One region of the Mesorhizobium sp. WSM4806 genome, then DNA from elsewhere that is predicted to be linked to it. Evidence: predicted binding sites of a transcription regulator. Region 1 holds the regulator's gene; the other holds the start of a gene.
The links. Region 1 encodes PhoB, which activates phosphate uptake and scavenging genes when phosphate is short. Its sites were predicted from a motif close to TGTCATNNANCTGTCAT; they were not measured.

Region 1 (14,849 bases):
CAAAAACGCTGCGCAGCCTCGGGTCAGGCCCGAGGGCATGCTTTTGCGCGACATGCATCTTCGATATGCCTCATACGCTAACACGTTGGCGTACAACGATTAATAATATGTGCCGCATTTAAAGACGACTTTCTGCACTGATCACGAAGACGCAACGCAGATTGGCCACGACACGTCGACGAGCAGTTCCCGCCGGTTAAGGATTCGTTAACCAAATCCCTATCTACTGGTCGGCAATTCACCTCCAACCCGTGACCACGGATGTACTGGCGCGGTCGAGGTGGAAGGAAAGGTCGGCCATGTGCCGGCCTTTTTGTCTCGAGGGCTATTGTCGGGGCACCCTCAGCTTCAAGCGCAACGGCACGCTGATCGGGCCGCCGATTCAGCCAAGCGTTGTTGGCGTCACCTTGAGAGATCGGACCGGTTCACCAGATATCAGTGTTGCCCGCGTCTCGCATTGACATGGCGTGCCAATTCCGGCGTCTCGAAGACGTAGTCGCTCCAGGCCGATTCCGGAATCTGACCGGCCAGATAGCATTCCAGCAAAAGACTTTGCTCAGGACTGAGAGGTCTCGGCGCGCGCTCATGGTCCATTCTCAGCGAGTGAAACAGACTTCTGGGCGAGTGAAGCAGATTTCCGGGCAAGTGAAACAGATTTCTGGTCACGTCCGAGACAGTGAAGTGGATCGACATGTGTTCGGTCTCCTTTGACCATCCAGCGCCCAGGGATCGGGATCGATCTCCGCTCCGCTGCCTTCGGTTCGGAAAGGACCATGCGCCAAATCAAAACGCTACAGCGTGTGTTGTGCGTCCAAAGCGACGCGCGGCGCTGCAATGGCTGTTTAACGTCGAAGGCCGGATAAGGTTCAACGCGGCTGGCGGTAACGCCGATCAGGCAGCCCGAAACCCACCAGGTCGGCTCATGCTCTCGGCCTGCGCGTCTGACCGAACCGCTGCGGCAGCTGCGCAGCAACGTTTTCAAGGCGGCGCATCTTTTTAGCTGCTAGCGCTTGAATGCCGGCTGGCTATTCGCAGACCATGCGGACCCGTTTTCCGGGTTGGCTGACGTTCCTGCAGGTGAGCGGTTTCGCCGGCTCGGATGACGGCGTCGGTGGTTGTTTGGCAATCCTGGCGATTTTCGTTCTCGGCGCCACGGAGGAGTCGATTTTGCGGGCCGCCGCTGTTTCCGGCGTTTCGGGCGCCGCAGGAAAGACATCGGTCTGCAGCAACTGCGGCTGTTCGGCTTGCGCCTGCTGCTGCGGCCGGTCCCAGAACCGCCGGACATCGAGCGGCCTTGGAATGACGACGGTGCCGTCGTAGCTGCGCGAGCAGCCGCTCCCTAGCAGCAGCATCGGGCACACGAAAAAAGGCAGGATCCGTCGCAACATCAGCAACATCCTTGCGGGATCTATAACGCGGCTTCGGTTCTACCGACAACCGTCGGAATACACTGCGGGCAAGGCTAGCGCATGACCCGGAGAATCGGAATCGATTTCGCTGGGGATCATGCGCAAAAATCAAAGTGCCGCAGCGTCCCTGGCGCGACTTTGGCGCGATTGGGGGCGGGCATGGACGATTGCCTACCCAAGCCCATCAGCCCTAAGCCCATTAGCCCCAGGCGGCGTCTTGCTCGAAAAGGTCCGCGGACGGGAAATCCACGCGCGGGATAGCCACGTCAGCCTGTCGGGTCCAGCCGATTCGGCGACGCGTTGCGACAAGACTATGGTGCGATCGCACCATACCAAAGCATGCGTCCGGTTGGAACAATAAGCGCATTCGAGTTCCGCTCCTCCAGTTACGGGCGGGAGCAGCGACCGCCGGCAAGAAGCAGGGTCAGATTTACCCCAACGGACCTGCTTCGGCGATGGCACGGCCATGACCTCCTTGGCCGCATGCAACGCGCTCCCGCCCGGATTTTCTTTTTCGGCGCCAATTGTTCGCCCGTCCAGGCAAATGCCGGCCGCAATTCGCGCAAGCTGCTGATTCCAGCGGCAAACCACGGCTGTACCGGCGAGACCCGCGGCCCTTCCTTTTGACAGGGCTGTGCGGCGGTTACCGGGCTGACATCAAACTGTCATGTGACTGTAATAATCGGGGGCTATGGCCTCAGCGGGCGCCGAAGGAATGGCGCCGAGAGACCATTTTTCCGAACAGGAGCAGGCCACATGAAGAAATTCCTCCTTACGGCGTCGGCCGCGGCGCTTGCGCTCGCCGCGTCGGCTGGTTATGCCGCCGCGCGCGACCAGATTCAAATCGTTGGTTCGTCCACAGTGTTCCCCTTCACGACGGCTGTCGCTGAAAAGCTCGGCCAGAGCGGAAAGATCAAGACCCCGGTTGTCGAGTCGACTGGCACCGGCGGCGGCATGAAGCTGTTTTGCCAGGGCGTCGGCGAAAATACCGCCGACTTCACCAATGCCTCGCGCGCCATCAAGGATAGCGAGCTTAAAACCTGCAAGGCAAACGGCGTGACGCCGGTCGAGATCAAGGTGGGCTTCGACGGCATCGTACTGGCCAACTCGAAGGCAGGGACTGTCGTCGATCTGACCAAGGAACAGGTTTTCAAGGCGCTCGCCAAGAACGTCGCTGTTGACGGCAAGGTCGTCCCCAACCCCTACAAGAACTGGTCGGATGTCGATGCATCGCTTCCCGCGACAAAGATCGAGGTGCTTGGCCCGCCGCCGACTTCCGGCACGCGCGATGCATTCGTCGAGCTCGTCATGGATGCGGCCTGCCAGGAAGAAGTGAAGGCGGCTAATGAAAAGGGCTGCGGCGAGATCCGCGAAGACGGCGCTTTTGTCGAGGCCGGCGAAAACGACAATCTGATCGTCCAGAAGCTGGAAGCCAACCCCAATGCCTTCGGCGTCTTTGGCTTCTCGTTCCTTGACCAGAACGCCGACAAGCTGCAGGGCCACAAGGTCGATGGCGTCGAGCCGACTTTCGAGAACATCGCATCCGGCGATTACGGCGTTTCCCGCTCGCTCTTTGTCTATGCCAAAAAAGAGCATGTCGGCGTCATCCCCGGCATGCAGGAGTTCATCGCCGAGTACACCTCGGAGGCTGCATGGGGTCCTGATGGTTATCTGGCCGACAAGGGCCTGATCCCGCTGCCGGACGCCGAGCGCGCCAAGTCGGCCGAAAACGCCAAGGCCCTGAAGGGCATGGGCTCCTGATGTTCGGGGGTCCGAGCGTACCGCTCTGACCCCTCATATCCTAAAGCACAAAGCGCGGGACCATAGGTCCCGTGCTTTGAGCCGGTGAATGACCGGCGGTCGAGGGGACGTCCCGAATCATGGTCGGTTATCTCGTTGTTCTTCTGGTGGTTCTGGCCGCTGCTGCCTATTGGCTCGGCCGGACCCGCGCCATTGCCAGCGTCAATGGCAACGTCGCGCGACTGCATTCGCTGCCTGGCCAGCATGGCATGTTTCTGGCGCTTTTTGCTGCCGGTCCCGCGCTGCTTGCGATCGTGTTGTGGTCGCTGGTGACGCCAGGAATTGAATCGTCGATCGTTACCGACCGCTTCTCCTCCGAGTTGTCGGGAATGGGCGTCCCGCAGGTCGAAGCTTTCATCCGCGACGCTCGCGCGATGGCCTTTGGCGGGCTTGTCGGCTTTGCCGATCCAACGAAAGAGGCGGCCGCCGCGCTCTACAAATCGGTCCATGCGACCAGCACCTGGATCATCTGGACCGTCGCGCTCGTGCTTTCCGCGTCCGGATTTTACTGGGCCTATTCACGCATCGCACAGGCCTACCGGGCGCGCCACGTGGTCGAGCGCGTTCTTCGCGCATTCTTGATCGCCTGTTCGGTGGTCGCGATCCTGACGACGATCGGCATCGTCCTGTCGCTGATCTTCGAGTCGCTGCGGTTCTTCCAACAGGTGCCGTTCTACAAGTTCCTGTTCGGCACGCATTGGTCGCCGCAGAGCGCCTTCACCGGCGCGGGAGCGGAGGCCGGGGCGGTCAACGAGGACATTTTTGGCATGGTGCCGCTCTTTGCCGGCACGTTGCTCATCACCTTCATCGCCATGCTGGTGGCTGCGCCTATCGGGCTGATGGCTGCGATCTACCTTTCGGATTACGCCTCCAAAAGCGTCCGCGCGGTCGCAAAGCCGGTTCTGGAAATCCTCGCCGGCATTCCGACCGTCGTCTACGGCTTCTTCGCCGCGCTGACGGTTGCGCCCTACTTCCGCGGTATCGGCGAAAGCCTGGGCCTCAACGTCGCGTCTGAATCCGCGCTCGCCGCAGGCGTGGTCATGGGTATCATGATCATTCCCTTCGTTTCCTCGCTTTCCGACGATGTGATCAACGCCGTTCCGCAATCCCTGAGAGACGGTTCCGCGGGCCTCGGCGCGACCAAGTCGGAAACCATCCGCAAGGTGGTCCTTCCCGCTGCCCTTCCGGGCATCGTTTCGGCAATGCTGCTTGCCGTCAGCCGCGCAATCGGCGAAACGATGATCGTAGTCATGGCGGCGGGGCTGGCGGCAAACCTCACGGCAAATCCGCTCGAAGCGGTCACCACCGTGACCGTGCAGATCGTGACACTGCTTGTGGGCGACCAGGAGTTCGACAGCGCCAAGACGCTTGCAGCCTTCGCACTCGGCCTGGTGCTGTTCTGCATCACGCTTACCCTCAACATCGTCGCTTTGCGCGTCGTCCAGAAATACCGAGAGCAATATGACTGATGCGATCTCGTCATTCGGCGCCGTCGGACGGCCGGTCAGCGTTCATACCGACGATGCCGCGAAGGCGCGGCTGAAGGGCCGCTACCGCACGGAAAAATGGTTCAAATGGCTCGGCGCCGCAGCTGTCGCGTTGGCCGGCTTGTTCCTTGTGCTGCTCCTGTCGACGATCGTCACGCAGGCGATTCCGGCGCTGCGGCAGAACTATGTGACGCTGCCGATCGATCTTTCAGCGGCCAAGGTCGACCCGGCGAAACTCGACGAAGTGAACTACGACGCCATCGCTCAGGAAGCGCTTACGGCAAAATTTCCGGATGTGAAGAGCCGCCAGGACAAGCGCCTGCTGCGCGGGCTGATTTCCACCGGCACAGGCGTGTTCCTGCGCAAGGATATTGCGGCTGATCCGGGGATGCTCGGAGGAACGGTGGACTATGCGGTTCCAGTTGACGATTTTGCCGACCTCTATCTCAAGGGTTTGCTTGCCGACGTCGGTTCGGACGAAGCGATTTCGACAAGCGTCACGCCTTCGGAAACCAGCGGCGACATCGATCTGACCTTCGGCGACGATGCCATGCTGGCGCTGGCGCGCGGCCATGGTGCGACCGAGGGCGAAAACGGCATGTTTACGCTGACGAGCGGCGCGTCGTCGCTGCTGGTCGCGTTCAATGGCGGCACGGTCAAGCTGACCTCGCTGTCGTCTGCGGCCAACGGCACGGTGATCGCAAAAGGCACGGTGATCGAGGCGCTGGACAGCACGGCGCCCGCCGCGAGCGGCCAGGCATTCCTGCGCGTCATCGAGACGCCGGAAGCATCGCGAAAGATTTCGGACAAGGTGATCGTCTGGCTCGACACGCTGAAGAGCGCCGGCCTGATCGAAAGCCGGTTCAACTCGATCTTCTTCTTCACCGGCGCAAGCCGCGAGCCGGAATTGGCTGGTGTCTGGGGCGCGGTCGTCGGATCGTTCCTGACCATGATCGTAACCCTCGCAATCGCCTTCCCGATCGGCGTTTCAGCGGCGATCTATCTTGAGGAATTTGCGCCCAAGAACCGGCTGACGACGATGATCGAAGTGAATATCAACAATCTGGCGGCGGTGCCTTCGATCGTCTTCGGCCTGCTTGGACTTGCCGTATTCCTGAATTTCTTCGGCATGCCGCGCTCAGCCCCGGTGGTCGGCGGCATGGTGCTGGCGCTGATGACCCTGCCGATCATCATTATCGCCTCGCGCGCTTCGCTGCGCGCCGTGCCGCCTTCGATCCGCGAGGCGGCGCTTGGCATCGGAGCGTCCAAGGTCCAGACCGTATTCCATCACGTCCTGCCACTGGCGATTCCGGGCATCATGACCGGCACCATCCTCGGAATGGCGCATGCGCTCGGCGAAACCGCGCCGTTGCTGATGATCGGCATGGTCGCCTTCATCGTCGACATTCCCGGCGGCTTCACCGATCCCGCGACGATCCTGCCGGTGCAGATTTTCATGTGGGCGGATTTCCCGGAAGCGGGGTTCCAGCAGAAGACTTCGGCGGCGATTTTGATTTTGCTGGTGTTTTTGGTCATCATGAACGCCATCGCGGTGATACTGCGCAGGCGCTTCGAGCGGCGCTGGTAAGGAGTAGAGGATATGAACATCATGACGGAAGCCGGCGTCGAGCAGAAACTGAGCAGCGCAACCAACGCCCCTTCGATCAAGATGAAGGGCGAAAAGGTCTCTGTTCACTACGGCGAGAAGCGAGCTCTGTTCGACGTCGATCTCGATGTCCGCGAGCATCAGGTGACAGCGTTGATCGGGCCATCGGGCTGCGGCAAGTCGACGTTCCTGCGTTGCCTGAACCGAATGAACGACACCATCGATATCGCGCGGGTGAGCGGCAAGATCACGCTCGACGGCGAGGACGTCTACGATCCGAAAATCGATGTCGTCGAGCTGCGAGCTCGCGTCGGCATGGTATTCCAGAAGCCGAATCCGTTTCCGAAGTCGATCTACGAAAACGTCGCCTACGGTCCGCGCATCCACGGCCTGGCCAGGAGCAAGGCCGAGTTGGACGGCATCGTCGAATCGAGCCTGAAGAAGGCCGGCCTGTTCAACGAGGTCAAGGATCGCCTGCTCGAGTCGGGTACCGGACTGTCCGGCGGACAGCAGCAGCGCCTGTGCATCGCGCGCGCCATCGCGGTGTCGCCGGAAGTGATCCTGATGGACGAGCCCTGTTCGGCGCTCGATCCGATCGCCACCGCCCGCGTCGAGGAACTGATCGACGAACTGCGCCAGAACTATACGATCGTCATCGTCACCCATTCGATGCAGCAGGCGGCGCGCGTGTCGCAACGCACGGCGATGTTCCATCTCGGCTATCTGGTCGAGGAGGGCGCGACCGACAAGATGTTCACCAACCCCGACGACAAGCGCACCCAGGACTACATCACCGGCCGGTTCGGCTGAGCGGTCCGGCGAATTTCGAACACGAGGACAGCACCATGGGTGAACACACCGTCGCATCTTTCGACGAGGAACTGGAGCACATCGACCGGCTGATCCGCGACATGGACGAGCTCGCCGCCGCAATGGTCGCGGCCTCGATCCGCGCGTTGCTTGCGTCGGACAATGCGATGGCGCAGCGCGTCGTCTCGGACGACGCCATCATGGATGCGCGGCAGCGCGAACTCGATGACAGCGCCATCACGCTGATCGCCAAGCGGCAGCCGATGGCGCAGGATCTGCGCGCCGTGGTTGGCGCAATCCGCATGGCGGGCGATCTCGAGCGCATCGGCGATCTGGCCAAGAACATAGCCAAGCGGGTCAGCGCAGTCGGGCAGAGCGCGACGCCGCGTAATCTGTCGCACGGTATCGACGCGATGGCGGACCTCGTTCTTGTGCAGCTGCGCGGCGTGGTCGAGCACTATGTGTCGCGCGATGCCGGCGCGTTGAAGGAACTGCGCGCCGACGACCAGAAGATCGACGTGAAATACACGGCGGTTTTTCGCGAGCTCCTGACCTACATGATGGAGGATCCGCGCAACATCACCGCCTGCACGCACCTTCTGTTCTGCGCCAAGAATCTCGAGCGTATCGGCGATCACGTCACCAACATCGCCGAAAACGCCTACTTTGTCGTGACCGGGCAGCAATTGCCGGCGGATCGCCCGAAGCTCGACGAAACGACGATGTCGGCGCCGGCGACATGACAGGAGTGACCGGCCGATGATCGCGCCGCGCATCATGGTGGTGGAGGATGAAGAGCCGCTGGGCGTCCTCCTCCGTTACAATCTTGAATCCGAAGGCTATCAGGTCGAGGTGGTGACGCGCGGCGACGAGGCCGAAATCCGGCTGCAGGAAAACGTGCCCGATCTTTTGGTGCTCGACTGGATGGTGCCGGCGGTTTCCGGCATCGAGCTTTGCCGGCGCCTTCGGGTGCGCCCCGAAACCGAGCGGCTGCCGATCATCATGCTGACCGCGCGCGGCGAGGAGAGCGACCGGGTGCGCGGCCTTTCGACCGGAGCCGACGACTATCTGGTCAAGCCGTTCTCGACACCGGAATTCATGGCCAGGGTCAAGGCGCTGCTGCGCCGCGCCAAGCCGGAAGTGCTGTCCAGCGTGCTCAAGGTCGGCGACATCATGCTCGATCGTGAATCGCACCGGGTCTATCGCAAGAAGAGCGAGATCCGGCTCGGGCCGACCGAATTCCGGCTGCTCGAATTCATGATGCGCCACCCGGGCCGGGTCTTCTCGCGCAGTCAGTTGCTCGACAATGTCTGGGGCGAGACGATCTACATCGACGAGCGCACGGTGGACGTCCATGTCGGCCGGTTGCGCAAGGCGGTCAACAATGGTCGCATGCCCGATGTCATCCGCACCATCCGCGGCGCCGGCTATGCGATCAGGGAAGACTAGCTAGGGATGTGCTGATATTCAGGTGATGCCGGCCTGCGAACGGCGGCTTCCTGCGCTTACCTACAGCGCCGCGCGCCCTGTTGGGCACGCAAAGGACGCTGTAGAACTTTGATTTTGCGCACGACCTTTCCGAAATCGATCTCGATTTCGGGGTCATGCGCGGGCTCACGTACCCAAAAGTACGCTCCGCTCCGGTTCTCGGAACCCACCATTCTCGACTCGGCCTGACCTGAATCTCAACACACCCCAAGTCGCGACCCGGGAATCCTTCAAGCCACGTTCTTTCCGACCGAGCCGGCTCGTGCCTGGATGCTCGGCGCGAAAATCTCCTGGTCGACGAAGCTTAGCGCCCGCATGGCGCAACCTTCGCGGATCAGCGGCAGCTCGTTCGGCTCGGTGTCGAAGGAAATCGAACCCGAATGCTGGCCGCCGGCGGTCTGGGCGATGGCCTCGCGCAGGGCCGGCTCGATCAGGTCGAAGGCGGCAGCGCTGGCGCCGACCATGGCCACCGGCGCCGGATCGATCAGCGCAAACAGGCTGCCGAGCCCGAAGCCGAGCGCCTCGCCGGCCTTGCGGTAGGCTTCGCGCTCCGGTCCGTCCATCTCGCGCGCCCGGGCCGCCAAGGCCCGCATGTCGGCGTCGCTGACATCGGCGACCGGCTCGGCGTTCTCGCTCAACAGCCTTGCGTTGCGCCAGATGGCGTAGTTGCCGGCATAAGCCTCGACGCAGCCGCGCCGCCCGCAGCGGCAAAGCGCGCCGCCCGGCCGATGGATCATGTGGCCGAATTCGCCGCCTGAGGAGTGGGTGCCGGTGAACAGCTCGCCCTTCAGCACCAGCCCCATACCGATGCCGTGCGAGAGCAGGATGGCGATGAAATCGTCGCGGTAGCGATCCGGGTGGCGCCAGCGCAGCGCCACGGCCATCATGTTGCAGTCGTTCTCCATGATGGCAGGGATGCCGAACTCGCGTTCCAGAATGTCGGCGAAGGCGATGTTCGTCTGCGGCGTGATCGGCGACCACAACATGGCGCGCGCGTGGGAATCGGTGATGCCCTGGATCGCCAGCGCGATGCGGGCGACGCTTTGGACATCGAGGTCGGGATCTTCGAGCCGGCGCCGGACGATGGCGACACATTCGTCGATCAGCGCGTCACGCGACATGGTCAGCGTGTCCAGCCGGCGCTGTTCCTCGGCGACCACTTGCCCGGCATAATTGATGACGGCGACCGACAGGAAATTCAGCGACAACACGACGGCCAACACCGCAGCGGCTTGCGGATTGAGGCTGAGGCCGACCTGCGGCCGGCCGCGTTTCAACGAAACCGTCTCGCTCGCCTTGCTCTCGGCCAGGATGCCTTCCTGGATCAGGTCGGCAGAGATCGCCGATATGGTCGAATGGCTGAGGCCGGTGGTCGCGGCGATCTCGGTCCGCGACGGCTGGCCTGCCCGGCGCACGGCCGAAATCACCATCGCCCGGTTGCGCCGGCGCAGATCGTCATGACGGATTCCCACCGACATTTTTTTTCCTCCTCATTGCCGCGGCCGCTCATGAATCGGAAGCCGTCGGTATGCCGGACAAATACTGGCAGAAGCAGAAGGGGCTGTCATTATTTATTCCGAGCCTCGAAAAAAAGCCCGACAGGACGTCAAAATCCATCAGAATTGGTGTTGACAGTGCTTCCGCGTTGGACCAGTATTTTTTCGAGGCTCGAAAAAATAGAGCCTTTGTGCCGGCCTTCGGGCCAGTTGGTCGCGCCCTACGCGGCGCAGGGAGGAATATCATGAAGAGATTCGCAGCCGCCATTCTGGCGGGGGTCGCCATGTCGCTGACGCTCGCGTCGGCCGCGCAGGCCAAGGACAAGGTCATTGGCGTTTCGTGGTCGAACTTCCAGGAAGAGCGTTGGAAGACCGACGAAGCCGCCATGAAGGCGGCGATCGAGGCCGACGGCGACAAATATATCTCCGCTGACGCACAGTCCAATCCAGGCAAGCAGCTGACCGACGTCGAAAGCCTGATCTCGCAGGGCGCCAACGCGCTGATCATCCTTGCGCAGGATGCCTCGGCCATCGGTCCGGCGGTGCAGAAGGCGCTGGACGAAGGCATTCCGGTCGTCGGCTATGACCGGCTGATCGAGAACAAGGACGTCTTCTATCTGACCTTCGACAACCAGGAAGTCGGCCGCATGCAGGCCCGCGAAGTGTTCAAGGTGGCGCCGGAAGGCAATTACGTCTTCATCAAGGGCTCGGGCGCCGACCCTAATGCCGATTTCCTGTTCGCCGGTTCCATGGAAGTGCTCAAGGATGCCATCGACAGCGGCAAGATCAAGAATGTCGGCGAGGCTTATACGGACGGCTGGCTTCCCGCCAACGCCCAGAAGAACATGGAACAGTTCCTGACCGCCAACGACAACAAGGTCGATGCGGTGGTTGCCGCCAATGACGGCACCGCCGGTGGCGTCGTCGCGGCGCTGACGGCGCAAGGCCTGGCCGGATCCGTCCCGGTTTCGGGCCAGGACGGCGACCATGCCGCGCTGAACCGTATCGCGCTCGGCACACAGACCGTATCGGTGTGGAAAGACGCGCGCGAGCTCGGCAAGAACGCCGCCGAGATCGCCTCGCAGCTGGCCGACGGCAAGCCGATGACAGACATTGCCGGCGTCAAGGATTTCACCACGCCGGGCGGCAATGTCGTCAAGTCGCTGTTCCTGACGCCGGTTGCCATCACCAAGGACAATCTCAACGTCGTCATCGACGCCGGCTGGATCAAGCAGGAAGAGGTCTGCGCCGGCGTGGCGGCGGGCACCGTCCCGGTCTGCAACTGATCCGCCTTCGCCAAAAAAACCTGAAACGCCGCGGCTTCACGCCGCGGCGTTTTTTTCAAAAGAGTTGTTTTTCCGCGTCTCGCGGGTAATTTCTAAGCTGCTTCCGGCATCCGCGGCAGACGGCAACGGTGGGAGGACATCATGACCGACACGACTTCCAACACGCCGGTTGCTGATCGGGCGCGTGAATCCGAGCTCAGCCCCTTCGGCCGCTTCCTCAAGGCGACCGAGCTCGACATACGCATGCTCGGCATGGTCGGCGCGCTGCTGATCATCTGGGTTGGAATCCACATCCTGTCGGGCGGGCTGTTCCTCACGCCGCGCAATCTCTGGAACCTGTCGGTGCAGACTTCCTCGGTCGCGATCATGGCGACCGGCATGGTGCTGGTCATCGTGATGCGCAACATCGATCTTTCGGTCGGCTCCGTCGAAGGCGTCATCGGCATGGTGATGGGCGTTGCGCAGGCAGAATTCCTCATCCGCGTCATGGGATTCCAGCTTGGAAATCCCTGGATATGGGTCATCGCACTGGCTGCCGGCGTGGCGCTCGGCCTCATGATCGGCGCGCTTCAGGGCTTCATCATCGCCTATCTCGAGGTTCCGGCCTTCATCGTGACGCTGGGCGGCCTGCTGATCTGGCGCGGCATGGCGTGGCTGATGACGAGCGGGCGCACCGTCGCGCCGCTCGATGCCACGTTCCAGCTGATGGGTGGCGGGCCGCGTGGCTCGATCGGGGCGACCGCGAGCTGGATCGTCGGCATTCTCGCCTGTGTGGCCGTCGCCTTGATGCTGCTCAACGGCCGGTCGCAGCGCAAGCGCTTCAAGTTTCCGTTGCGCCCGGTCTGGGCGGAGAGCCTGCTTGGTGTTGTCGCCTGCGCCGCCATCCTCGGCGCCGTCTGGATCGCCAATTCCTACCCCTGGCCGATCGGCATCGTTCGCCAATACGCCCAGCGGAACGGCATCACCATCCCCGAAGGCGGGCTGTTCCTCGCCCATGGCATCGCCATACCGGTGCTGATCGCGGTCGCAGTCGGCATCGTCATGACCTTCATCACCCGGCGCACCCGTTTCGGCCGCTACGTCTTTGCCATCGGCGGCAACCCGGAAGCGGCGGAACTCGCCGGCATCAACACGCGCTGGGTGACCATGAAAGTGTTCATGATCATGGGCGTTCTGGCCGCGATCAGCGCGGCAATTGCTTCGGCCCGCCTCAATGCGGCGACCAATGCGCTGGGCACGCTGGACGAACTCTTGGTCATCGCAGCAGCCGTCATCGGCGGCACGTCGCTGGCCGGCGGCTCCGGCACGGTGCTCGGCGCCATGCTGGGCGCGCTTCTGATGCAGTCGCTGCAGTCCGGCATGGTGTTGCTCGGCATCGATTCGCCGCTTCAGAGCGTCGTCGTCGGCGCCGTGCTGGTCGTCGCCGTCTGGCTCGACACCGTCTACCGCAAGCGGGTCTGAGCATGATCCCGAGCCGAAGGTCCGAATCAGCGAAAAGTGGACATCCGTTTCGGTCCAGCATCATGCTCGGCAAAACCATGGAAAGGAACGATCATGGCTGACACGACTGCTCCCACGCCACTGATCGACATGCGCAACATCTCGATTGCCTTCGGCGGCATTCGCGCCGTCGACGATGCGTCGATCGACCTTTTCCCGGGCGAGGTCGTGGCGCTGCTCGGCCACAACGGTGCGGGAAAGTCGACCCTGATCAAGATCCTGTCCGGCGCCTACAAGCGCGATTCGGGCCAAATCTTCGTCAATGGCGAGGAGGCTTCGATCGCCAATCCGCGCGACGCCAAGAAATACGGCATCGAGACGATCTACCAGACGCTGGCGCTCGCCGACAATGTCGACGCCGCCGCCAACCTGTTCCTCGGCCGCGAGCTGATGACCGGCTGGGGCACGCTCGACGATGGCGCCATGGAGGCCGAGGCGCGCAAGGTGATGGGCAGGCTCAATCCCCGCTTCCAGCGTTTCAAGGAGCCGGTGGTCAAGCTTTCGGGCGGCCAGCGGCAGTCGGTGGCGATCGCGCGCGCCATCCTGTTCAACGCCCGCATCCTGATCATGGATGAGCCGACGGCGGCACTGGGACCGCAGGAAACGGCGCAGGTCGGCGAACTGGTCATGCAGCTCAAGGCCGACGGCATCGGCATCTTCCTGATCAGCCATGACATCCACGATGTGTTCGAGCTTGCCGACCGCGTCTGCGTCATAAAGAATGGCCGGGTCGTTGGAACGGCGCGCACCGGCGACGTGACTCAGGACGAGGTGCTCGGCATGATCATTCTGGGCAAGTGCCCGCCCGGCGCCATTCCGGGACCAGGCGCGCTGAAGATCGCCGCCTGAAGCGTCAAATACCTGTCATGTGATATGCCAGCCGTCATGATGGTTTGGCCGCGCCATTGTGTTGCCACGGGGACTTGCCCATAAGATGGGAAACCATGGGTCGCAGCAGCAATTTGAAGAAGTTCTTCCCGATCGTCGCGTTCATTGCCGTCGCGCTGATCAGCCTGACAATGGCGGGATTCGCCTATTTCGCCACCCAGGAAGCGGCGCGCATCAAATTCGAGGCGACGGCGGACGACGCCCTCAACCGGATCGATAGCCGCATCGACCTGCATCTGTCACTGCTGCGATCGACACATGCGCTGTTCGAGGCTCGCAATGGTGACATTTCGCGGGGCGAGTTCAAGGCGTTCTTCGATGCGCTGGGTATCAACGACAATTTCGCCGGCCTGCGCGGCATCGGCTTTCTCCGGCTGGTGAGAGCCGGCGACGAGGCAGCGGTCGAGCGTGCTATCCTGCACGACTATGGCGTCAGCGATGCGATCTATCCGGCCACGACGACGCTGCCATGGCGTGCGCCCATCACGCTGTTCGAGCCGCTGGACCCTTCCAATCAATCCGGCATCGGCTACGACATGTTCACCGAACCGGTGCGGCGCGAGGCGATCGAAAGGGCGATGGCCGACAACCAGCAGCACGCGAGCGGGCGCGTGCAGCTAGGCCAGGAAACAGGTGCTGCGCAGACCTTCACCGGCTTCCTGGTCTTCGTGCGGCTCAACATCGAAACCGCGGCGGACGGCATCGATGCGTCCAGATCCTCGACAACAGGCTTGCTTTGTGCGGCGTTCCGCGCCCGCGACCTGTTCCAGACCGCGCTCAGCCGGACGCCGCTGCTGCCGGTCAACATCGAAATCTATGACGGCAAGGTGGATGCCGACCATCTTTTGTTCCAGTCGGAAACGCCGCCGGCGTCGGGCTTCGGAGACAGGTTGCTGGTTTCTCGCGAACTCACCATCGCCGGACGTCCATGGACCGTCCTGTTCAGGCCGACAAGCGCCTTCTCGCAACCGTCCTCGCGCGCCATTCCGGTGATGCTCGGCCTGTTCGGGCTGCTGCTCGCGGGCACCATCGCGCTGGTGGCCCGCTATCAGGAGCGGGCCTATGACGCGGTCTCGCTG
Region 2 (14,849 bases), on a different contig from region 1:
CGTTGAGGGCGCCATCGGACCTGGCGGCGGCGATGATCCCGTTGATCTTGGCCATCAACGCCGGCTGCTCCTTGTTCATGCCGATGTAGCAAGGCGAGTTCTTGATCAGGAACTTGAGCTCCGGCCGCTTGGGCGGGTTCTTTTCGAGGATGGCGGCGGCGACGACATTCCCGGTCGCGATCACCTCGACCTGGCCCGAAAGGAAAGCCGAAATAGTGCCGTTATTGTCCTCGTAGCGCTTGATCTCGACGCTCGCGGGCACAACCTTGGTCAGTTCGAGATCTTCGATCGCGCCGCGGGTGACGCCAACGGTCTTGCCGGCGAGGTCTTCCGCTTTTGCGACGGCGACGTCTGCCGGAGCGAACACGCCGTTGTAGAACGGAGCATAGGCTTCGGAAAAGTCGATGACCTTCTCGCGATCGGGATTCTTGCCGAGGCTGGAAATGACCAGGTCGACTTTGTTGGTCTGGAGATAGGGAATGCGGTTGGCGCTGGTGACCGGGACGATCTCGACCTTGGCGCCGAGCTTTTCGCCAATCAGATTGGCGATGTCGACGTCGTAGCCTTGCGGCGTCATGTCGGCGCCGACACTGCCGAAGGGCGGGAAATCCTGTGGAACGGCGATGCGGACGGTGCCGCGCGCCGCGATGTCGCTCAAGGCGTCGGCCCGCGCCTGCGGAGACGAAGCCATGGCCATTCCAACGGCGGCGGCGAAGGCCAGCATGCAGACATTGCGACGGTTCATTATCTTTCCCTTTGACTGGACAAAACCAATTGGTTGCCAGGGCAAAGCAACAGACATGCCAGACCATCGAAATCGCTGCGAATCGGACTTTCCCGGCGGGATTGGCAAGGTGGGATTGGCAAGGCAGTCTTCACGAGCCGCTGCCGCCCGAGCAATCGACTGCCTAAATATTGTGCAGTTCGGCGGTTTGCCAGTCAGTCGTAGGTCAGATCCGTCGCCTTGCCGCCGAAGACGCGGTAGGCATAAAACGAATAGAAAATGATGATCGGCAGCACCACCACCGTGCCGGCCAGGATGATGGCGAGGCTTTCCGGCGCGGACGCCGCCTGCCAGATGGTCAGCCTGTCGGGCACGACGAAGGGATAGAACGACCAGGCGAGGCCGGCAAAGCCCAGCGTGAAGATGGCGGCCAGCGTCAGGAACGGCGTCAGCGCATGGCGGTCGCCGGCCTTGGGCAGATGGAAGGTCTGCCGCCACAGCCATGCGAACAGCACCGCCGACAGGACCGGCAGCGGCGACAAATAGAGCATGGCCGGCCAGACGAACCATTTGTCGAAGATGCGCGGACTGGCGAGCGGCGTGGCCAGCGACACGGCGACCATGCCGAGCGCGGTCAGCACCAGCGCCCGGCGCAGCCATAGCACCGCCTTCTTCTGCAATTCGCCTTCCGTCTTGTAGATGACCCAGGCCGCGCCCATCGCCGCATAGGCGGCGGCAAGGCAGAGCGCCACCAGCGCGCCGAAGGCCATGCCGCCGGGGCCGACATCAAGGCCCAGCACATAGATCCCCAGCATGTAGCCCTGCGCCAGCGAAGCGATGACCGAGCCCAGGAAGAAGATGCGGTTCCAGCGATGCTTGTGACCGGCCGGCACCTTGGCCCGGAAATCGAAGGCAACGCCGCGCAGGATCAGGCCGACAAGGAGCAGGAAGACCGGAATGTAGAGCGCGGTGAGGATGGTGCCGTGCGCCAGCGGGAAGGCGACCAGCAGCAGGCCGACGGCCAGCACCAGCCAGGTCTCGTTGGCGTCCCAGAACGGGCCTATTGCGGCGATCATCGTGTCCTGCTCGGCGTCTCCGGCGGCTGCGAACAGGATGCCGATACCGAGATCAAAGCCGTCGAGGATGACGTAGATCAGGATGGCAAGGCCCATCAGGCCGGCGAAGATGAGGGGGAGCAATGTCGGCCAGTCGAGGGTCATCGCCGTTCTCCTATTTCGCCGCCGGCTGCGACAGCGGCGCGTCGAGAACGCCCGGCAGCGGCGAGGCATCGCCGTCCTTCGCCGCCTTCAGCGCCAGATAGACCAGCACGCCGAGATAGGCGATCAGAAGCAGCGCATAGAGGATGAGATAAACCGCGAGCGACAGCGCGACCTGGCTGCCGGCGACCGGGCCGACGGCATCGACAGTTTTCAGCACGCCGGTGACCAGCCACGGTTGGCGGCCGATCTCGGTAGTGTACCAGCCAGCCAGCGTCGCCAGCCAGCCGGACAGCGCCATCGGCACCATCACCAGCGCCAGCGGTCTCGGCAGGCTATGCCGGCGCTTGAGGAAAAAGGCGGCCGACCAGGAGACGACGAGCATCAGGACGCCGGTGCCGACCATGATGCGAAAAGCCCAGAACACCGGGAACACCGGCGGGTGGTTGCCGGCATAGTCGTTCAGCCCCGGCACGACGCCGCTGGCGCTGTGCCTGAGGATGAGGCTGGCGCCATCGGGGATGGTGATCTCGTATTTGTTCTCCCTTGCCGCCTCGTCGGGAAGCGCGAAAAGGACCAGCGGCACGTTGGGGCCGGTGTTCCAGTTGGCTTCCATGGCGGCGATCTTCTGCGGCTGATGCTCGAGCGTGTTGAGGCCATGCTGGTCGCCGGCGAAGATCTGGATGGGGATCAGGATCGCCGCGGTGAAGACACCGGTGCGCAAGGCTTTCCACATCGATTCCGAACGGTCGCCATAGAGATAGCGCAGCGCCGACAGGCCGGCGATCAGGAACGAAACCGTCAGGCCGGAGGCAAGCAGCATGTGGACGAGCCGGTAGGGCATGGACGGGTTAAAGACGATCGCCCACCAGTCGGTAGCGTGGGCTACGCCGTCGCGCATCTCGAAGCCGACCGGCGTCTGCATCCATGAATTGAGCGCGATGATCCAGAAGGCGGACAGGGTGGTGCCGCCGGCCACCAGCACGGTTGCCAGCGTGTGGATGCGGTTGGAGACGCGGCGGAAGCCGAACAGCATGATGCCGAGGAACGCCGCCTCGAGGAAGAAGGCGGTGAGTATCTCATAGGCGAGCAGCGGGCCGGCGATGTTGCCGACGATTTCCATGTAGCCCGGCCAGTTGGTGCCGAACTGGAAGCTCATGGTGACGCCCGAAACCACGCCCATGGCAAAGGACAGCGCGAACACCTTCACCCAGGTGAAATAGGCGCGCATCCAGGCGGTATCGCCGGTGGCGTTGTAGCGAAGCTTGAAGAACAGCAGCATCCAGCCAAGCGCGATGGTGATAGCCGGAAACAGGATATGGAACGAGATGTTGGCGCCGAACTGGATGCGCGAAAGGATGAGCGGGTCCATGGCGGGCTCCGGCTGCTGCTATGTCAGGGAAGATAGGCCGGATGCGCCAGGCGGTCAAAGCGGCGTGGCGTCACGCGAGGCGGAACGCCGCAGGACCGCGCAGCGGTGGATGCGCCGATGTCCAGAATGTCAGGAGTGCCATTGACTTCCGGCCGCGCGCACCGACATTCAGCGGACTAAAATCAACAGACCTCCTTTCAAGCAGCCGTTTTTCAACCATGCCATCGATCATTTCCATTTCCGGGGTCACCAAGACCTACGCCACCGGTTTCAAAGCGCTGAAGGAGATCAACCTCGATATCGAGCGCGGCGAGATTTTTGCGCTGCTCGGGCCGAACGGCGCCGGCAAGACGACGCTGATCTCGATCGTCTGCGGTATCGTCAACCGCTCGTCGGGCACGGTCAGCGTCGACGGCCACGACATCAGCCGGGATTATCGCGCCGCACGCAGCCTCATCGGGCTGGTGCCGCAGGAACTGACCATCGACGCGTTCGAGAGCGTGTGGGCGACGGTCAACTACAGCCGCGGCCTGTTCGGCAAGCCGGCCAATCACGCCTTTGTCGAGAAAGTGCTGCGCGACCTGTCGTTGTGGGACAAGAAGGACGCCAAGGCGATCACCCTGTCCGGCGGCATGAAGCGGCGGCTGATGATCGCCAAGGCGCTGTCGCACGAACCGAGGGTGCTGTTCCTCGACGAGCCGACAGCCGGCGTCGACGTCGAGCTGCGTCAGGACATGTGGGCGATGGTGCGCCGGCTGCGCGAGGATGGCGTCACCATCATCCTGACCACGCACTACATCGAGGAGGCCGAGGCGATGGCCGACCGCGTCGGCGTCATCAATCGCGGTGAGATCGTGCTGGTTGAGGACAAGGTGCAACTGATGCGCACGCTCGGCCGCAAACGGCTGTTGCTGGAATTGCGCAGTCCGCTCGCCACCATACCCGAGAAATTGTCGCGCTACGCGCTGGAGCTTTCGCCGGACGGTGATCGACTGACTTACACCTATGACAACCAGAGCGAGCGGCCGGGCGTCGCCTCGCTGCTGCGCGACCTTGAGACGGCCGGCGTCCAGTTCCGCGATATCGACACGCAAAACAGCTCGCTCGAGGAGATCTTCGTCAACCTGGTGAGGAAGGGCGCATGAACCCGCGAGCAGTCTGGGCGATCTACAAGATGGAGATGGCGCGCGCTTTTCGGACCGTGCTGCAGAGCATTGTCTCGCCGGTCATCTCGACATCGCTCTATTTTGTCGTCTTCGGCTCGGCCATCGGCTCGCGCATCACCGAGATCGACGGCATCAGCTACGGCGCCTTTATCGTGCCGGGGCTGATCATGCTGTCGCTGCTGACGCAGTCGATCTCCAACGCCTCCTTCGCCATCTATTTCCCGAAATTCGTCGGCTCGATCTACGAGCTGCTGTCGGCGCCGGTGTCCTATCTGGAGATCATCATCGCCTATGTCGGGGGTGCGGCGACCAAGTCGATCATACTCGGCCTGATCATCCTGGGGACCGCGTCGCTGTTCGTGCCGCTGACCATCGAGCATCCGTTCTGGATGCTCTCCTTCCTGGTGCTGACGTCGGTGACCTTCAGCCTGTTCGGGTTCATCATCGGCATCTGGGCAAAGAGCTTCGAGCAGCTGCAGCTGGTGCCGCTGCTGATCATCACGCCGCTTACCTTCCTTGGCGGCAGCTTCTATTCGATCGACATGCTGCCCGGCACCTGGCGCACGGTGACGCTGTTCAACCCTGTCCTTTATCTGGTCAGCGGCTTTCGCTGGAGTTTCTACGGTAAGTCCGACGTCTCGATCGGCATCAGCCTCGGCATGACCGTGGTTTTCCTGCTTATCTGCATAGCGATCGTCGCGTGGATTTTCAGGACCGGCTACCGGCTGCGGAACTGACTGAACGGCCTGCCCAGGCGACGCAGCGCCAGCATCCGAGCGATGTTCCCGACCCAAGACGACCAAATCTGGTGACGACGCTTGAAAGCGGCCGTGCGATGGCGGCGCTTGATTTCCATATAATGTTATATATCATGTTATCAATTGCCTGGCAGGTTGATTATGGAAGACGTCATAAGGTCCCTTGGCTTCCTGTGCCTGGGCAGCAGGCTGAAGCGTATTGGCGAGCAATTGCAGGCGGATACGCAGCGCCTGCTCGACTGCCTCGATGTGCCGGTTCAGTCGAGCCAATACCCGCTGCTGGCTGCGCTCGACAGGCTGGGCCCGCTGCCAGTCGGGGAACTGGCGCAATCCCTCGGGGTCGCGCAGCCAGGTGTAACGCGGAGCGTGTCGCTTCTGGCCGAATTGGGACTGGTCGAGGTCAGTCCATCGGATGATGACCAGCGGCGCAGGATTGTCTGCCTTACCCTGCACGGCCAGCGGCTGGCCGATATTGCAAAGCACGACGTCTGGCCGCGCATCGAGAATGCCGTCGCGGATCTGTGCGCGGATCTTTCTGGGCCGCTTCTTGATCAGCTGGCCGCCATCGAGGACGGCCTCGCCGCGGCGCCTCTCGACCGTCGTGTAAAGAAGCCGGAAGGTGCCGCGCAATGAAACACCTGCTTGACCGTCCCGTGTGGAGCGCGCTTCGGACGCGACACCACGCCTTCGCGCAAGGTGACGACCTCGCCATGCGGTATCGGCCCTCGATAGCTCCGTTCGCTGCCAGTGCCGCGGACGATGCGGAAAGCCTGCAGGCGCTCGGAAAACTTGTCTCCCCAGGCGAGAGTGCGATCCTGCTTCAGGTGGACGCCATTGCTCTGCCCGCGGAACTTTCGGCGACTTCGACCGCGCCCGGGGTTCAGATGATTGCCGAGCGGCCATTGCAGATGGTCTCCGACGAGCGCGTGCAACGTCTGACGCGGGACGATGCAGCTGAGATGCTCGCCTTGGCATTGGTGACCAAGCCCGGCCCATTCACGCTCGAAGCCTTGAGCCTCGGCGATTTTTGGGGTGTGAAGATCGAGGGCCGACTTGCGGCGATGGCCGGCGAACGCATGAAGCAACCCGGCTATACCGAACTTAGCGGGGTGTGCTCACATCCGGAATTTCGAGGCGGTGGCCTGGGCAGGCTGCTGTCGCTGTTCGTGGCAAACCGGATAGCGGCGCGCGGCGAAGTTCCCTATCTCCACGCCTATGCCAGCAACACCACGGCCATAGGATTATACGAGTCCATTGGCTTCAGGTTGAGAAGCATGATGAACGTGGCCGTGGTTCAGCGCGCCGAATGAGCCCATCAGGCGCATTCCCGCGCATCAGGAAAAGGAAGGATTTCGTATCGACGAAATCCTTCCTTGGCGCTGCTAGCGCCTTGCGGCGATTCAGACCGCGATCTTGCCACCGCCCTGTTTGGTGATGGCGACGACCGACGGCCGCACCGGCATATCGGGCTTGAAGTCAGGCCAGCGGGTCGACGGGTCCTCGTAGTAAGAGGGACGGCCAAAAGCCTCCCAGTCTTCGCCGCCATCGGCCGGATGCTGAACCGCGACGAAGGCGGTCTGGTCGTCGGGCGTGAATAGCGGGCCGCACATTTCGGCGCCGATCGGCACGCGGAAGAACAGTTTCGAGGTCGCCCGCGCCTCGCCTTCGGTGTCGACCGCCCACAGGCCATCGGTGCGGCCGGTGGCCTTCGGGCCCTGGCCATCGGTCGAGACCCAAAGCCGGCCGGCCGAATCGATGGCGCAATTATCCGGCATGCCGAACCAGCCATTGGCGGTGGTTGCGGTCGAGAAGGTGGCGCCAACTTCGGCCACTGAGGGATCGCCGCATTTCAACATGATTTCCCACTTGCCCTTGGTGGCAGTAAAATCGCCACCGTCCTCAACAATCTCGACGATGTGGCCGAAGGCGTTTTCGGCGCGCGGATTGGCGGCGTCGACCTGGTCCGTCTTGCGCTTCGAATTGTTGGTCAGCATGACGTAGACCTTGCCAGTCGTCGGATTGGGCTGGATGTCCTCGGGGCGATCCATCTTGGTGGCACCGAGCAGATCGGCGGCACGGCGCGTCTCGATCAGCACGTCGGCCTGGCTGGCAAAGCCGTTCTCCGCCGTCAGCGGGCCCTGGCCGAAGACGATGGGCAGCCATTCGATCGACCCGTCCTCGGCGAATTTGGCGACGTAGAGCGTGCCGTCGTCGAGGAGATCCATGTTGGCGGCGCGGTCCTCGGCGTTGAACTTGCCGGCCGTGACGAATTTATAGACATAGTCGAAGCGTTCGTCGTCGCCGAGATAGAAAACGACACGGCCATCCTTGGCGACGATCGATTCAGCGCCCTCATGCTTGAAGCGGCCCATGGCAGTGCGCTTCCTCGGCACCGAGGTCGGATCGTTGACGTCGACCTCAACAATCCAGCCGAAGCGATTCGGCTCGTTCGGCTCCTTGCCGATGTCGAAGCGATCGTAATGCGCAGCCCATTCATAGGCGCCTTCGGGAATACCCAGGCGCTTGTAGTTGGTGGCTTCCTTGTGGCCTTCCGGCAGCTCGCCCGAGAAATAGCCGTGTATGTTTTCCTCGGCCATGACGTAGGTGCCCCAGGGCGTGACGCCGCCGGCACAATTGTTGACAGTGCCGATGACCTTCGTGCCGGTCGGATCGGCACTGGTCTTGACGCGGTCGTGGCCGGCGACGGGGCCGGACAGTGCCATCTCGGTGTTGGCGGTGATGCGGCGGTTGAGCTTGCCGTCGCGCACCACCTGCCATTTGCCTGATGCCTTGCGGATCTCGACGATGGTGCCGCCATGCGCGGCCATCTCGACGTCGACCTGTTCCTTGCTCAGCGGCGCCTGCTTGGCCTCCCCATCGACGATGGTGACAAGGCCCGGGAACATCAGATGCGGATTGGTGTATTCGTGGTTGACCACCAGCAGGCCATGCTCGGCCGAGCCGTCGATCGGGATATAGCCGACATAGTCGTTATTGTAGCCAAACTGTCTTTCCTGGGCCTGCGCCGACTGTTTTGTCGGATCGAATTCCGGCGAATCGGCAAACAGCGGATCGCCCCAGCGCAACAGCACGTCGGCGTCGTAGCCGGCAGCGACATGGTGCTTGTCGTCGACGCCTGCCTCGACCTCGTCGAAACTGAAGACCGAGCCGCCGCCGGCGCGGGCATCGTCGGCGAGGATCAGCGCGAGCGGGCTGACGGTGGCGGCGATGGCGGTTGCCGCGAGCGATCCCTGCAGAAAACCACGGCGCGAGAATCGCGCGGCGATGATTTCGCCCATCGTCTGGTTGTCAGTGGGATTGGTTCCTGGCCCATCGTTTTCCTCGAGCAGGCTGGTGCGGAAATGGGCGTCGGGGCGATGTTCAGTCATGGGGGCGTGCCTCTGGCTCTTTGGGATGGCTGGAGCGTGTTGCTTGACTGACCGCGTATCGCCAGCAGATCACAGTTTGATGACGTTGCCGACCAATTTCCAGCCCGATTTCATGTCTTTGATCAGGCCGCTTGACCGCGACCGACGCTTCCGAAACAAGATCTGCGGCAGGCGCGCAAGCACGGCGTCGGGAGGAGCAAAAAAGTGAGTTTCTGGGGACTGGGGCAGCTCGGCATTTCGACAGTGATCTTCCTGCTGGCGGCGACGGCGGCCAAGCAATGGGGGCTGGCGCCGAGCCTCGGCAAGATTCTTCTGACTCTGGCGCTCTATTCAGCGGGCAATCTGATCATGCTGAGGCTGATCCGTGAATTCGGCATGTCGGTGTCGTTCAGCCTGTCGGCGGTGATCCAACTGGTGTCGGTGAACGTGGTGGCACTGGTGTTCTTCGGCGAGCGCGTCAATTCGTTGCAGGCGACCGGCATCGTGCTCGCCGTCGCAGCGGTGGCGCTGATCACGCTCGGACCCTATCTGCAAAAACTGTAGTTGCGCATGACCCCGAAAATCGGAAACGATTTTCGCTGGGGATCATGCGCCAAATCAAAGTGCTACAGCGTCCTGTGCGCGTCCAAAAGGACGCGCGGCGCTGTAGGACGATTGGGTCGATGAAGAATACTGCAAGCAAGCTGCTCAACTGGATCGAATTCCCGGTGCTTTTGTCCGGTCTGGTCATCGCCGGCGGGCTGTGGGGGTTCGAGGAACTGATGGAGGTGGCGCGGGACACCACGCCGCACGCCTTCGACACGGAAATCATGCTCGCCTTCCGTGAAGCGGGCCAGCCCGACAATCCGATCGGACCGCCATGGCTGGAAGGGGCGATGCGCGACATTACCAGCCTCGGCAGCGCCATCGTGCTCGGGCTGATCACAGTGGCGGTGATCGTCTATCTGCTGCTGATCCACAAGCCGGGAGCAGCGTTTCTGGTCTTCGTCGCGGTGGCGGGCGGGCAGGCCCTGTCGAGCACGCTGAAGCTCGGAATCGATCGGCCGCGCCCCGACCTGGTCTCGCATCTCGCCGACGTGGCGACGCTTTCGTTTCCAAGCGGCCATGCGATGCTGTCGGCGGTGACATATTTGACGCTGGGCAGCATGGCGTCGCGTTTCCTGCCTGGGCGAACGACCAAGATCTATGTGCTGGCACTTGCCGTGCTGACAGCACTGCTCGTCGGCATCAGCCGCGTCTATCTCGGCGTTCATTGGCCATCGGACGTGCTGGCCGGCTGGTGCGCCGGCTTCGCCTGGGCGATGCTGTGCTGGCTGGTCGCATGGGCGTTCCAGCGATGGCGCGGGCAGACCGCCGGCGCCTGAACCGCCCGTTCCGAACGACGCTGCGCCAATTCTCCTCTAAGTTGCGGCGGCTGGGGCGTGCTGGCCCAGCGGGCGCGCAGGCTCGCCAAGATGCAAACGGCCTGGTGTGCACATGTCTGACATGTGCATGATGATGCTTGATCCATCACAATGATGGTATTATACATGGAATGCAGACTCAGACGGGGGTTTTTAGCCGATGATCACTGCCGCGCAGATGCGCGCCGCAAGGGCTCTGGCCGGCATCGATCAGAAGACGCTCGCCGAGCGCGCCGGGGTTTCGCTTCCAACCATTCAGCGCATGGAAGCGAGCGACGGCGTGGTCAGGGGCGTGGTCGATACGCTGATGAAGGTCATCCAGGCCCTCGACCGGGCCGGCGTGGAGCTGATCGGCGAGAACCAGGCCAGCGAGCGCGGCGGCAGGGGGGTGCGCCTCAAGCCGGTCGTGCCGCAGAACCCGCCAGGCTGAGCCGAAATAGAGTCGCGACGGCGACCGCCGACAGTCCTGCCGACGATCCCGCTGCCTGCTTGGTTTTATGCGTGGCCGCTGTGCACTTTTTGGCGGCATGCATCAGGAGCGGAAGGCAGTCCATGCATCGAACCCAGCGGGCAATTCATCAACCGGCGCAGCCGACATTTTCCGAACTGTTCACGCCGAAGCTGGCGACGGTGCTGCGCGAAGGCTACACATCAGAGCACTTCAAGGCCGATGCCATCGCCGGACTGACCGTGGCCATCGTGGCGCTGCCGCTGTCGATGGCGATCGCGATCGCATCGGGCGTGTCTCCGGAGCGCGGGCTCTACACTTCCATCATTGGCGGTTTCCTCGTCTCGGCTCTGGGCGGCAGCCGTTTTCAGATCGGCGGGCCGGCGGGCGCCTTTATCGTGCTGATGGCGGCAACCGTGGCACGGGTCGGCGTCGACGGGTTGCTGCTGGCGACGATGATGGCCGGCGTCTTGCTGCTCGTCATCGGCTACCTCAGGCTTGGCACCTACATCAAATTCATTCCTTATCCGGTGACCGTCGGCTTCACCGCCGGCATCGCCATCATCATCTTCTCCGGCCAGATCGTCGAGCTGTTCGGGCTAAAACTCGCCGGCAAAGAACCTGGACCGCTGGTGCCGAAGCTGATGGCGATCGGCGAGGCGGCCGGCACGATCAATCTCGCCGCCACCTTCGTCGCTCTGCTGACCATCGTCGTCATTGCCCTGATGAAACGGTGGCGGCCGAAATGGCCCGCCATGCTGATCGCCATCGGTCTGGCGTCGCTTGTCGTGGCGCTGTTTTCTCTGCCTGCCGAAACGATCGGCACGCGCTTCGGCGGTATCCCGCGCAGCCTGCAAATGCCGGCCTTTCCGCCGATCAGCTTCGGCAGGATGATCGACGTCCTGCCGGACGCCCTAGCCTTTGCGCTGCTCGGCGCGATCGAATCGCTGCTGTCGGCGGTGGTCGCCGACGGCATGACAGGAAGGCGGCACCGCTCCAACTGCGAACTCGTGGCGCAAGGCTTCGCCAACATCGCGTCCGCCCTGTTCGGCGGCATCTGCACCACCGGCACCCTAGCCCGCACCGCGACCAATGTGCGAGCCGGCGCGCATGGACCGGTCTCGGGCATGATCCACTCGGCCCTCCTGCTTGCCCTGATGCTGGTGGCGGCGCCGCTGGCCAGCTACATCCCGCTTGCAGCCCTTGCCGGCGTGCTGGCGGTGGTGTGCTGGAACATGTTCGAGAAGCAGGCCTTTGCCACGCTGCTGCGTGCCTCGCGCGGCGACGCGCTGGTGCTGATGGCGACTTTCCTGATCGTCATCTTCCGTGATCTCACCGAAGGCATCGTCGTCGGCTTCGCGCTGGGCTCGATCCTGTTCATCGACCGCATGGCCAAGAGCATTGCGGTTGAGCCGGATCAGGGACTGGTGCAGGACGATGTCGCCGACAGAACCGGCGCCGCCAGCGCATACGATTCCAGCGAGGCCAGCGATGCCGACACCGTCGTCTACCGGATTTCCGGCGCCTTCTTCTTCGGCGCCGCCTCGACCGTCGCCACGGTGCTGGACCGCATCGCCGACCAGCGCAAGAACTTCATCCTCGACTGCTCGGCCGTGCCATTCTTCGATTCAACGGCGGCCAACGTCATCGAGAGCGCTGCCCACAAGGCGAGGCGCGCCGGCGTGCGCTTCATCATATCAGGCGCTTCGCCGCAGACACGCCGCATGCTGATCAACCACGGCGTCAAACGGCCGCTGGTGACATACGCCGCCTCGATCAGGGACGCGCGAGCGCAGTTGAAGAATGCCGCGCCGGGAGAGGTCTAACCCTCTCCTCATCGTCAGCGATGTCGGACGGACGCAAGCACCGCGTCAGGCAGCGGCGCCGGGCGCGCTGGCGTCTTCGTGCGGCGCGGCGGCCAGATCGGTGCGCGCCTTGCGCGCGAGTTTTTTTGTCGAGCGCCTGGGCCTGTCGCCGAACAGATCGGCTGCCGCCGCAAGACAGGTCTTTTTCAGGCTTTTCTCCGAGCGCTTCAACAGCTTGCTCAGCAGTCGCGTTTCCTGGGGAGAGCCGAGCGGCCGGTCGTGGGCCTCGAGAAGCGTGCGCAAGACGAACACATCATGCAGTTCGCCCAGCTTTTCGCCAAGTTCGTCGACCGCCTTGCGCCGTGCCTTGATCGGCGTCGGCCACAGCCTTCCAAGCAGCGACAGATGCATGCCGTGAGTCTTTGCCGCCTTGCGCAGATCATGGAAATCGTCGGCATCACCGCGGGAGCCCGCCTTGTCCAGCGCCTTTCTGGCGCGACGCAGAGTGATGCGGGCGCCTTCGGCAAGCACATCGGCGGCCTGTTCGGGCTGGTCGGGCAAGACCAGAGTATCGATGCGGCTGATGCCATCCTCGCAAGCGGCAGTCGCGGCAGCTATCGCGGCGCCGAGGCCAACTCCACCATGCAATTGGTGCTGGCGCGCCACCAGCGTGTCGCGAACGGCATCGAGACCGCCGCCGGCGCTTTGCTCGGGAAAGTTTTTTGCCAGCCGGTCGATGGTTTCAACCAGCGCGGTCGCCTCGCGCGGGCCGGCAAGCAGGGCAGCCACCTCTCGGTAGCATTGGTTCTCGGTACTGCAAAATGTTTCGTCTCCGGGACGGACCAGGCGCAGCAAGGCACGCACCTTCTTCAGCCGCCTGCGGCATTTGTGCAGCGCCTGCTCCGGCCTGTCATGCGCCGCATCCAGATGGACGAGCGCCTTGCCGATCTCCTCAGCGAGGATGCGCCTGACCTCGCCAGTCAACGGCAGGCGCGGATCGATGCGATAGCTCATGCGGCGATCTCCGGAATCCCCTCGAGGGCGAGCGACGCGTTGTAGAACCTGTGCTCGCCGGTGACTTCGCGGCCGAGCCAATCTGGCAGCATTTCGCCCTGCACGTCCTGCGGCGTCTCAAGCTCGGCGACCACCAGGCCGCTGAGCATCCCGCCGAAAACATCGACTTCATAGAGATGGCCGCGGTGCCTAACATGGTGGCGTGTCTTCTCGATGACACAACCGATGGCGAAGGCCCGCATCTCTTCCGCATCCGCCAGAGGGATCGGATATTCGAATTCGTCGCGTTCGCGGGCCTTGCTGCCGAATTTGAGCGTCAGCTTTGCCGAGGCGCCGTCGCTGATACGCACGCGGACCGAGCGGTCGGGCGCGGCAACGAGATAGAACTGGCGAATGCGGATGTCCGCTTCGACCAGATCCCGCCAGCCATCGCCGGAGACCAGGAACTTGCGCTCGATTTCCTTGACCATGGCTCCGCACTAAAGCGCGTGCGGCTGGAGATGGCAAGGTTGAGATAGGCTAGTATTGACTTTAATCATTCGATTGATTAAATGTTTGTTATGAGCAAGCCGACAAACGCCAAAATTCCGCGACGCGAGGCATCCCCCGCCGACATGACGCGCGCGGCTCTTGTTCGCGCAGCGCTAAAACTGTTCGGACGCCAGGGTTTCGACGGCACCTCGACGCGCGAGATCGCGGCTGAGGCCAGGGCCAACATCGGCTCGATCGCCTATCATTTCGGCGGCAAGGAAGGGCTTCGCAACGCTGCGGCCGACTATATCGTCGACACCATCCAGACCATTGCCGGCCAGGCGATCGGCAATCTGCAGGAGCCAAGCGAATCAGAAGCGGGCGAACCAGAAACGGGCGACCCCGAAGCGGCGCGGGCACAACTGTTCACCGCGCTGGAGCGAATGGTGGCTTTCATCGTGGCACGGCCGGAGGCCGGCGAGATCGTGCAGTTCGTCCTGCGTGAGCTGTCGCATCCGACGGCGGCACTCGACCGCATCTATGACGGCGTGTTCGAGCCGACGCATCGCCGGCTCTGCCTGATCTGGGAGCAGGCGACGGGCGAGGCGGCCGAAAGCGAGGCTACCCGACTCACCGTGTTCACGCTGATCGGCCAGGTCGTCTATTTCCGCATCGGCCGCGAGGCGGTGATGCGCCGCATGGGCTGGCGCGCGATCGGCGACGCCGAGGCCACCAAGATCGCGGCGGCAGTGACGGATAATCTCGGCGCGATTTTGGCTCGGCGTCACTTAACCGACCGGAAGGATCGTAGATCATGAGTTTCCTCTGCTCTGTGCCGCTCGCCGCCCTGCTTTTCAGCACCTGCGCACCGGCGGCGCCGCTCGCCGTCGGCTATGTCGAGGGCGACTATGTGCTGCTCGCGCCGATCGAGGTGGCGCAGGTCGAGACGATTTCGGTCAAGCGCGGCGATCGCGTCGCGCCGGGCACGCCAGTGGTGACGCTGGAAAGCGCCGACGCAAAAATAGCCGTCGCGCAAGCCGAGGCGGCCCTTGCCCAGGCCCAGGCGCAACTTGCCGACCTGC

Region 2: AC0L2M_RS10055 (PhoX family protein) is a predicted target of PhoB. The motif match lies at 8,695-8,711, and genes of this name have one in related genera.

Annotation. Positions count from the first base shown of each region.
Region 1 covers NZ_JBVVQZ010000013.1:2,053-16,901, reverse strand. The annotation lists gene AC0L2M_RS19865 (hypothetical protein) at 436-693, opposite strand; gene AC0L2M_RS19860 (hypothetical protein) at 1,026-1,388, opposite strand; gene AC0L2M_RS19855 (PstS family phosphate ABC transporter substrate-binding protein) at 2,166-3,170, shown strand; gene pstC (phosphate ABC transporter permease subunit PstC) at 3,290-4,678, shown strand; gene pstA (phosphate ABC transporter permease PstA) at 4,671-6,284, shown strand; gene pstB (phosphate ABC transporter ATP-binding protein PstB) at 6,297-7,112, shown strand; gene phoU (phosphate signaling complex protein PhoU) at 7,148-7,855, shown strand; gene phoB (phosphate regulon transcriptional regulator PhoB) at 7,872-8,561, shown strand; gene AC0L2M_RS19825 (ROK family protein) at 8,831-10,078, opposite strand; gene xylF (D-xylose ABC transporter substrate-binding protein) at 10,342-11,382, shown strand; gene AC0L2M_RS19815 (sugar ABC transporter permease) at 11,524-12,843, shown strand; gene AC0L2M_RS19810 (ATP-binding cassette domain-containing protein) at 12,937-13,731, shown strand; gene AC0L2M_RS19805 (CHASE domain-containing protein) at 13,845-14,849, shown strand, end outside.
Region 2 covers NZ_JBVVQZ010000005.1:111,268-126,116, reverse strand. The annotation lists gene AC0L2M_RS10095 (transporter substrate-binding domain-containing protein) at 1-724, opposite strand, end outside; gene AC0L2M_RS10090 (cytochrome d ubiquinol oxidase subunit II) at 940-1,944, opposite strand; gene AC0L2M_RS10085 (cytochrome ubiquinol oxidase subunit I) at 1,955-3,313, opposite strand; gene AC0L2M_RS10080 (hypothetical protein) at 3,384-3,545, opposite strand; gene AC0L2M_RS10075 (ABC transporter ATP-binding protein) at 3,532-4,458, shown strand; gene AC0L2M_RS10070 (ABC transporter permease) at 4,455-5,216, shown strand; gene AC0L2M_RS10065 (MarR family winged helix-turn-helix transcriptional regulator) at 5,379-5,870, shown strand; gene AC0L2M_RS10060 (GNAT family N-acetyltransferase) at 5,867-6,547, shown strand; gene AC0L2M_RS10055 (PhoX family protein) at 6,638-8,626, opposite strand; gene AC0L2M_RS10050 (hypothetical protein) at 8,831-9,169, shown strand; gene AC0L2M_RS10045 (phosphatase PAP2 family protein) at 9,289-9,990, shown strand; gene AC0L2M_RS10040 (helix-turn-helix domain-containing protein) at 10,190-10,459, shown strand; gene AC0L2M_RS10035 (SulP family inorganic anion transporter) at 10,582-12,303, shown strand; gene AC0L2M_RS10030 (CHAD domain-containing protein) at 12,349-13,296, opposite strand; gene AC0L2M_RS10025 (CYTH domain-containing protein) at 13,293-13,766, opposite strand; gene AC0L2M_RS10020 (CerR family C-terminal domain-containing protein) at 13,857-14,585, shown strand; gene AC0L2M_RS10015 (HlyD family secretion protein) at 14,582-14,849, shown strand, end outside.